Sphaerotilus montanus: one gene and its partner. The main gene of each other region encodes a partner of the protein of the gene in region 2 in a complex. Links are inferred from orthologs where the notes say so. Each region holds a gene or a part of one and is shown on either strand. Other genes may lie near its edges.

What was found.
Region 1: the proteins of uvrB (region 2) and BDD16_RS15280 are in contact, whole or in part, in a crystal structure (PDB 7EGT), measured with the Thermus thermophilus proteins. The link is inferred for Sphaerotilus montanus from one-to-one orthologs. Residues at the interface, in WP_096411307.1 of Thermus thermophilus: Glu23, Leu25, Arg26, Asp27, Gly28, Glu29, Arg30, Phe31, Arg55, Glu326, Asp327, Phe328, Glu379, Ser382, Gln383, His398, Gly400, Arg401; in WP_096412145.1 of Thermus thermophilus: His654, Arg656, Phe657, Gln666, Asp668, Glu669, Lys680, Arg681, Leu682, Ser683, Lys685, Tyr686, Ala687.

The regions. Positions count from the first base shown.
Region 1 is NZ_JACCFH010000001.1:3,341,270-3,344,271, forward strand. It holds BDD16_RS15280 (UvrD-helicase domain-containing protein), read right to left. Parts: upstream 2,677-3,002; coding sequence 325-2,676; downstream 1-324. Other genes in the region: BDD16_RS15275 (hypothetical protein), read left to right, coding at 66-305; BDD16_RS15285 (discoidin domain-containing protein), read left to right, coding at 2,907-3,002. UniProt on the Escherichia coli protein: A helicase with DNA-dependent ATPase activity. Unwinds DNA duplexes with 3'-5' polarity. Translocates on single-stranded DNA with 3'-5' polarity. Initiates unwinding more efficiently from a nicked substrate than double-stranded DNA.
Region 2 is NZ_JACCFH010000001.1:2,660,124-2,666,255, reverse strand. The notes cover bases 1,718-4,685. They hold uvrB (excinuclease ABC subunit UvrB), read right to left. Parts: upstream 4,277-4,685; coding sequence 2,159-4,276; downstream 1,718-2,158. Other genes in these bases: BDD16_RS12090 (amino acid aminotransferase), read left to right, coding at 4,371-4,685; BDD16_RS12100 (low molecular weight protein-tyrosine-phosphatase), read right to left, coding at 1,718-2,162. Outside these bases: BDD16_RS12110 (IscS subfamily cysteine desulfurase), read right to left, coding at 1-931; BDD16_RS12105 (Fe-S cluster assembly transcription factor), read right to left, coding at 995-1,528; more of BDD16_RS12100, read right to left, coding at 1,671-1,717; more of BDD16_RS12090, read left to right, coding at 4,686-5,567. UniProt on the Escherichia coli protein: The UvrABC repair system catalyzes the recognition and processing of DNA lesions. A damage recognition complex composed of 2 UvrA and 2 UvrB subunits scans DNA for abnormalities.

The sequences.
Region 1 (3,002 bases), 680 kb from region 2 along the record:
TCGGTGACAGCCTGTCCGCCGGACAATGGACGCCTGTTCCACTGCTGCCCCGGGCCACCACTGCCATGACTGTCGACGCGCGCACTGCTGCTTCCACCTCTTCCTTGCCAGGCCGACGTCTGGCCGGTGCCGCCGTGCTGGCGGCCACGTTCGCCCTGGGCGGCTGCGGCGTGATGGCCGTGGCCGGTGCCACCGCCGGGGCCGCGATCTCCATCACGGGGGCGGTCGTCTCCACCGGCGTCAAGGTCACCGGCAAGGTGATCGAGAAGACGATCGATGTGGTGACGCCGTCCAGCGGCGACTGATCTCGCCGCCAGAGGCCGATCAGTCGATCGGCGTCAGCTTGGCGACGCTGAGCGCCAGCCACTTGGTGCCGTGGCGGCCGAAATTGACCTGGGCGCGGGCGTCGGCTCCCTTGCCTTCCAGCGCCAGCACCACGCCCTCGCCGAACTTGTTGTGGAAGACCGCCTGTTTCGGCCGCAGACCATGGCCGGAGGACTCGGCCGCACTGCGCGCCATCGCCGCCGGCACGGGAGATGCCCACGAGGGCGGTGGTGCCGGTGCCGGTGTCCACGCCGGCCGTGACGGCGCGCCGTAGCCGCCACCAAAGCCCGCACCCGACCCGAAGGCCTGCCGCTTCGGCGTGAGCCACTTCAGCGCTTCCTCGGGCAGCTCGTCCAGGAAGCGGCTCTTCACGTTGTAGCGCGTCTGGCCGTGCAGCATGCGCGTCTGGCTGTGGCTGATGTAGAGCCGCTGGCGGGCGCGGGTGATCGCGACGTACATCAGCCGGCGCTCTTCCTCCAGCCCGTCGGCCTCGGTGACCGAGTTCTCGTGCGGGAACAAGCCTTCTTCCAGCCCGGTGATGAAGACCGCGTCGAACTCCAGCCCCTTGGCGGCGTGGACCGTCATCATCTGCACGGCGTCCTGCCCGGCCTGCGCCTGGTTGTCACCGGCTTCCAGCGCGGCGTGGGTCAGGAAGGCGGCCAGCGGTGACAGGATCTCGCCCGTCTCCGCGTCCGGCAGCAGCTCGCTGGCCGTCGGTCCGGTCTGGCCCATCTCGTCCACCGGCAGCGCCACCGCGTCCTTGCCGAAGCCCTCGATCGTGACAAACGCTTCCGCCGCGTTGACGAGTTCCTCCAGGTTCTCGATGCGGTCCTGGCCTTCCTTCTCGGTGCGGTAGAAGTCGATCAGCCCGCTGGCGGCGAGCACCTGCTCGATGATCACGCGCAGCGTCTGGCCCTGGGTGCTGGCGCGCAGGCCGTCGATCAGGCGGTTGAAGGCGGCGACCTTGGCGCCCGCCGTGCCACCCAGGCCGCTGACGCCCTGGTACAGGCTGCGGCCGCTGGCGCGGGCGACCTCCTGCAACTGCTCGACCGAGCGCGTGCCGATGCCGCGGGCGGGGAAGTTGACGACACGCAGGAAGCTGGTGTCGTCGTTCGGGTTCTCGATCAGGCGCAGGTAGGCCAGCGCGTGTTTCACCTCGGCGCGCTCGAAGAAGCGCAGGCCGCCATACACGCGGTAGGGCACGCCCGCATTGAACAGCGCCGATTCGATCACCCGCGACTGCGCATTGCTGCGGTAGAGCAGGGCGCATTCCGAGCGCGCCATGCCACCCCGGTGCAACTGCTGCAGCTCCTCCAGCAGCCACGCCGCTTCCGCGAAATCGCTCGTCGCTTCGTAGATCCGCACCGGCTCGCCCGGCCCGGCCTCGGTGCGCAGGTTCTTGCCCAGCCGCCCGGTGTTGCGCGAGATCAGCGCGTTGGCGGAGTCGAGGATGTTGCCGAAGCTGCGGTAATTGCGTTCCAGCTTGATCAGCCTGGCGACCCGGAACTCGCGCTCGAAGTCGGCCATGTTGCCCACGCGGGCGCCGCGGAAGGCGTAGATGCTCTGGTCGTCATCGCCGACGGCGAACACCGCGCATGGCACATCCCCCTGCGCCGGATCGCCCGCGAACATCTTCAGCCAGGCGTACTGCAGCCGGTTGGTGTCCTGGAACTCGTCGACCAGGATGTGCTGGAAGCGGTGGCGGTAGTGCTGGCGCAGCGCGGCATCGTCGCGCATCAGCTCGTAACTGCGCAGCATCAGCTCGGCGAAGTCGACCACGCCCTCGCGCTGGCACTGGTCCTCGTAGGCCTGGTAGATCTCGGCGAGCTTCTGGCTGTGCGGGTCGTGCACGTCCACGTCCTTCGGGCGCTTGCCTTCTTCCTTGGCGCCGGCGATGAACCAGGCGACCTGCTTCGGGACAAACCGCTCCTCGTCGAGCTTCATGCCCTTGATGACCCGCTTGACCGCGCTGAGCGAGTCGCCGCTGTCGAGGATCTGGAACGACTGCGGCAGGCCGGCCTGTTTCCAGTGCGCGCGCAGGAAGCGGTTGCACAGGCCGTGGAAGGTGCCGATCCACATGCCGCGCACATTGAACGGGAGCATCGCGCCGAGCCGCGTGAGCATCTCCTTGGCGGCCTTGTTCGTGAAGGTCACCGCCATCAGCCCGCCCGGCGAGACCTGGCCGGTCTGCAGCAGCCAGGCGATGCGGGTGGTCAGCACACGGGTCTTGCCCGATCCGGCGCCCGCCAGGATGAGCCCCGGCTCGGGCGGCAGCGTGACCGCGGCGAGCTGTTCGGGGTTGAGGTTGGCGAGCAGGCGGGACGACACCGGCGCGGCGGGGTCGTGGGGCATCGGGGAGTCCGGGGATTCGTGCATCGGGAAATTCTACGTGGCGGGTCTGAATGGCCCGGTCATCGGGCGGCCGATGGCCCGCAACTGCACAAGTCGGGCGGACACGGGCGGTTCCGGTGTGGCGGACACCTGCGAATGCGGGTGCGCACGGCGCCGCCGGCAGGGTGTTCATTTCGTACCATTAAACACAATTAGAAACAAATAGCCGCGCCGCCGCCGGCTCCGCCACCATGAACCTTCCGTGCTCTTCCTGGCGCCTGCCGAGGCGCATGCTGCTGCTGACCGCCACGGCGGCACTGCTGGCGTGCAACAGCGAGGAGCCTGAC
Region 2 (6,132 bases):
CGACATAGTTGAACGAGATGTTGAGGTTGTGCGGCACGCGGTGCGTCAGGTCGCCGTTGACGAAGACCTGCTCGATGTCCGACAGGCCGTCCAGCAGGCGCTTGTGCAGCATCGCGATGCGGGCGTTCTCTTCGGCCATTTCCTGGCCGGCGATCTCGAACGCCAGCCCCATGCCGACGATCTGGTGCACCGGCAGCGAACCAGAACGCATGCCGCGCTCGTGGCCACCGCCGTGCATCTGCGCCTCGATGCGGATGCGCGGCTTGCGGCGCACGTACAGCGCGCCCATGCCCTTCGGTCCGTAGCTCTTGTGCGAGGCCAGGCTCATCAGATCAACCGGCAGTGCGCCCATGTCGATCTCGACCTTGCCGGTGGCCTGCGCGGCATCGACGTGGAAGATCACGCCGTGTTCGCGGCAGATCGCGCCGATCGCCGGGATGTCCTGGATCACGCCAATCTCGTTGTTCACGAACATCACCGAGGCGAGGATCGTGTCCGGGCGGATGGCGGCCTTGAACTTGTCCAGATCAAGCAGACCATCGGCCTCCACGTCGAGGTAGGTCGCCTCGAAGCCCTGGCGCTCCAGTTCGCGCACGGTGTCGAGCACGGCCTTGTGCTCGGTCTTCACCGTGATGATGTGCTTGCCGCGCGTCTTGTAGAACTGCGCAGCCCCCTTCAGGGCCAGGTTGTTGGACTCGGTCGCGCCCGAGGTCCAGACGATCTCACGCGGATCCGCCTTGATCAGACCGGCCACCTGCGCCCGCGCCTTCTCGACCGCCTCTTCCGCTTCCCAGCCCCAGGCGTGCGAGCGCGAAGCGGGATTGCCGAAGTGCTCGCGCAGCCAGGGAATCATCGCGTCCACCACGCGCGGATCGACCGGAGTCGTCGCGCCGTAGTCCATGTAGATCGGGAAGTGCGGGGTCATGTCCATGTTGAACCTGGTCGTTCTGCAGCGTCTGCTCGCATGAGCGGCGCACCGCAGAACCTGTGGTGATTACTTGGTGAGCGCCGAACCCAGCGCAAACACCGAATTGGGCGCCGTGATCTTGATCGGCTTGACCACGGGCTGGCTGGAGATGGCCCGCTTGACGGGGGCCTCCTCCACCGACACGCCGCGGTTGAGCTGATCGTCGACCAGGCTCTTCAGCGAGATCGAGTTCAGATACTCCAGCATCTTGGCGTTCAGGCTTGCCCACAGGTCGTGCGTCATGCAGCGCCCCGTGTCCTCGCCCATGCAGTTCTCGCCACCACCGCAGCCGGTGGCGTCGATGGCTTCGTCCACCGCGACGATGATGTCCGCCACGGTGATGTCCTCGGCCTTGCGGCCCAGCGAGTAGCCGCCACCCGGCCCACGGGTGCTCTCGACCAGCTCGTGCCGGCGCAGCTTGCCAAACAGCTGCTCCAGGTAGGACAGTGAAATCTGCTGGCGCGCGCTGATCGCTGCCAGGGCCACGGGGCCGCTGTGTTCGCGCAAGGCCAGATCAATCATCGCGGTGACCGCGAACCGACCTTTGGTTGTCAATCGCATGGCTTTAAGCTCCTGTAACTCGCGTTCGGCACCGCAACGGATGGCTGCGAACCGGGGCAGCAAGTCGGGTTGGACCCTCGCCCTCTTTCCCGAGTGATTTACTCGATTATAGCGAGGTGCGCCGCCGGTCACAGCTGTGGCGTCAGCGGGCACCCTGAGGCGAGTACAGGTATTCGAGCAGGCCGTCGCACGCAAGTTCCACCAGATCGAGAACATGTTCAAAGCCGGGTGCGCTGCCGTAGTACGGATCAGGGACGACGTCGCCCGCACCGGGCGGCGCAAACGACATCAGCAGGCGCACCTTGGCAAGTGCATCGGCCGGCGCATGAACGGCCAGATGGTCCAGGTGCGTCCGGTCCATGGGCACGATCAGGTCGAACCGGTGGAAATCGGCCAGCACGACCGGTCGCGAGCGCAACCCGGTCAGATCGTAGCCGCGCCGGGCCGCGTGCGCGATGCTCCGCGGGTCCGGTGCATGGGACAGCTCGTGCGAGGCCCGGGTGCCGGCCGAATCGACCACGATCCGCCCGTGCAGCCCCGCCTGCTGGACCCGGTGGCGCAGCACCGCCTCCGCAGTGGGCGAACGGCAGATGTTGGCGGTGCACACCATCAGCACCCGCTGGACGGCACTCATCGCGCCCCCTTGGGAAGCAGCACGGCGATCTGGTCGCCACCTGCGGCGCCAAACGCCTGCTCGCGCAGCAGCGCCAACTGGTCGCGCAGCCGGGCCGCCTTCTCGAATTCGAGGTTCTTGGCGTGGTCGAGCATCTGCTTTTCGAGCAGCTTGATGCGCCGCCCCAGGTCTTTCTCGGACAGCACTTCCACCTCCGCCGCGGCGTGCAACTGCGCGAGCTCCTGCAGATTGTCCTTGCCCGACTTCTCGCCGTAGACGCCGTCGATCAGCTCCTTGACATGCTTGCGGATGCTCTGCGGCACGATGCCGTGCGCGGCGTTGTGCGCGATCTGCTTGGTACGGCGGCGCTCGGTCTCGTCCATCGCCTTGCGCATCGACTCGGTGATGCGGTCGGCGTAGAGGATGGCGTGGCCATGGAGGTTGCGCGCCGCCCGGCCGATGGTCTGGATCAGGCTGCGCTCGGACCGCAGAAAACCTTCCTTGTCCGCATCAAGGATCGCCACCAGCGACACCTCGGGAATGTCCAGCCCCTCGCGCAGCAGGTTGATGCCCACCAGCACGTCGAACGTCCCCAGCCGCAGGTCGCGCAGGATCTCGACCCGCTCCACCGTGTCGATGTCCGAGTGCAGGTAGCGCACCTTCACGCCGTTTTCGCCCAGGTAGTCGGTGAGCTGCTCGGCCATGCGCTTGGTCAGCGTCGTGATCAGCACCCGCTCGCCGACCTCGACCCGCAGGCGGATCTCCTGCAACACGTCATCGACCTGCGTGGTGGCCGGCCGCACCTCGACCACCGGGTCCACCAGCCCGGTCGGCCGCACCAGTTGCTCGACCACCTGGCCGGCGTGGGTGTTCTCGTAGGCGGCAGGCGTAGCGGACACGAACACCGCCTGGCGCATCTTGGTCTCAAATTCCTCGAACTTCAGCGGCCGGTTGTCCAGCGCGCTCGGCAGGCGAAAGCCGTACTCGACCAGCGTGGACTTGCGCGCCCGGTCGCCGTTGTACATGCCGCCGAACTGGCCGATCAGCACATGGCTCTCGTCCAGGAACATCACCGCGTCCGGCGGCATGTAGTCCACCATCGTCGGCGGCGGGTCGCCTGGTTTGGCACCCGAGAGGTGGCGCGTGTAGTTCTCGATGCCCTTGCAGTGGCCGACCTCCTGCAGCATCTCCAGGTCGAACCGGGTGCGCTGCTCCAGCCGCTGCGCCTCGACCAGCTTGCCTTGCGAGACGTACTCGGCCAGGCGCTCGCGCAACTCGGTCTTGATGCCCTCCATCGCCTCCAGCACGCGCTCGCGCGGCGTCACGTAGTGGCTGGCTGGGTAGATGGTGAAGCGCGGCACCTTCTGGCGAATCCGGCCCGTGAGCGGGTCGAACAGCTGCAGCGTCTCCACCTCGTCGTCGAACAGCTCCAGCCGCACCGCCAGTTCCGAGTGCTCGGCAGGAAAGACGTCGATCGTGTCGCCCCGCACGCGGAAGGTGCCGCGGGTGAAATCAGTCTCGTTGCGCGTGTACTGCATGCGGATCAGTTGCGCGATCACGTCGCGCTGGCCGATCTTGTCGCCGACGCGCACGATGAAGCGCATCTGCGTGTAGTCCTCGGGCTTGCCGATGCCGTAGATGGCGCTGACCGAGGCGACGATGATGGTGTCGCGCCGCTCCAGCACGCTCTTGGTCGCGGACAGGCGCATCTGCTCGATGTGCTCGTTGATCGCGCTGTCCTTCTCGATGAACAGGTCGCGCTGCGGGACGTAGGCTTCCGGCTGGTAGTAGTCGTAGTAGCTGACGAAGTACTCGACCGCGTTCTTCGGAAAGAACTCGCGGAACTCGGCGTAGAGCTGCGCCGCCAGCGTCTTGTTCGGCGCGAAGACGATCGCCGGGCGGCCGAGGCGGGCGATGACGTTGGCCATCGTGAAGGTCTTGCCCGAGCCGGTGACGCCGAGCAGGGTCTGGAAGGTCAGACCGTCCTGGATCCCTTCGACCAGCTGGTCAATGGCCGCAGGCTGGTCACCCGCGGGCGGATACGGCTGAAAAAGCTGGAATGGCGAATCCGGAAAGGACACAAAACGCCCCTCGGTCGCTGGCTGGTCCGTCTCGATCTTGTCAATGTGGCTCATGCGGCTCCCGACCCGCCGTTAAAATCGGCGCAACCGCCCAGCCTACCTGAAGGTAGCGGCTCTTTCCACAACACGTCCCGCCGGACCCCCTGTCATGTCCCTCTTCTCTGCTGTCGAAATGGCCCCGCGCGACCCGATCCTGGGTCTGAACGAACAGTTTGGTGCCGACACCAACCCCGCCAAGGTCAACCTGGGCGTAGGCGTCTACTACGACGACAACGGCAAGCTGCCCCTGCTGAAGTGTGTCATCGAAGCCGAACGCCAGATGTTCGAAGCCCCGAAGGCCCGCGGCTACCTGCCCATCGACGGCATCGCCGCCTATGACAAGGCCGTGCAAGGTCTCGTGTTCGGTGCAGACAGCGCCGTGGTCACGGGCGGCCGCGTCGCCACCGTGCAAGCCATCGGCGGAACGGGCGGCCTGAAGATCGGCGCCGACTTCCTGAAGAAGGTCAACCCGAACGCAACGGTCCTGATCTCGGACCCGAGCTGGGAAAACCACCGCGCGCTGTTCACCAACGCCGGCTTCACGGTCGGCACCTACCCGTACTACGACGCCGAGAACAAGGGCATCAATTTCGCCGGCATGATCGACGCCCTGCGCGCGGCAGACGCCGGCACGGTGCTGGTGCTGCACGCCTGCTGCCACAACCCGACTGGCTACGACATCACCGATGCCCAGTGGGACGAAGTGGTCGCGGTCATCAAGGAACGCAATCTGGTCGCGTTCCTGGACATGGCCTACCAAGGTTTTGGCGAAGGCATCGCTGAAGACGGCGCCGTGATCCAGAAGTTCGTCGCCGCGGGTCTGGACTTCTTCGTCTCGACCTCGTTCTCGAAGAGCTTCTCGCTGTATGGCGAGCGTGTCGGCGGCCTGTCGGTGGTCTGCGCAAGCAAGGAAGAATGCGCGCGCGTGCTGTCGCAACTGAAGATCACGATCCGCACGAACTACTCCAACCCGCCGACGCACGGCGCACAAGTCGTCGCCACGGTGCTCAACACCCCGGCGCTGCGCGCCATGTGGGAAGAAGAACTGGCCGGCATGCGTGTGCGAATCAAGCAGATGCGCGTGCTGCTGGTCGACAAGCTGACCGCCGCTGGCGTGAAGGGCGATCTGAGCTTCATCACGCGCCAGAAGGGCATGTTCAGCTACTCCGGGCTGAACAAGGACCAGATGGTTCGCCTGCGCGGCGAGTTTGGCGTGTATGGCGTGGACTCGGGCCGCATCTGCGTGGCCGCGCTGAACACCAAGAACATCGACTATGTCGCTGATGCGATCGTCAAGGTGATGTGATCCGAGATCATCACGGATCGAAGAGCGCCCTGCGGGGCGCTTTTTTCATGGGTGGAACCGATTGCACAACGTTGTTGAAGGAATCTGTTCCCCCCAAAGCAAAAACCCCTCTGACCGTTGAGATCAGAGGGGGTTGCAGTGTAGAAGCCTGACGATGACCTACTTTCACACGCGCGGTGCGCACTATCATCGGCGCTAAGTCGTTTCACGGTCCTGTTCGGGATGGGAAGGGGTGGTTCCAACTTGCTATGGTCGTCAGGCATAAAGGGTCTGCTCAGGGGTCAGGCTGAGCAGGAATTCGCAGAGTCGAATCTGGTATTGATTGCGTTGTACAAGCTGGTTGTACGCACAGACTTGTCAAGTACGGTTCACTGAATACTGCTTTGACTTTGATGTCAAAGTTATAGGGTCAAGCCTCACGAGCAATTAGTACTGGTTAGCTTAACGCATTACTGCGCTTCCACACCCAGCCTATCAACGTCCTGGTCTTGAACGACTCTTCAGGGGGCTCAAGGCCCCGGCAAGACTCATCTTGAGACGAGTTTCCCGCTTAGATGCTTTCAGC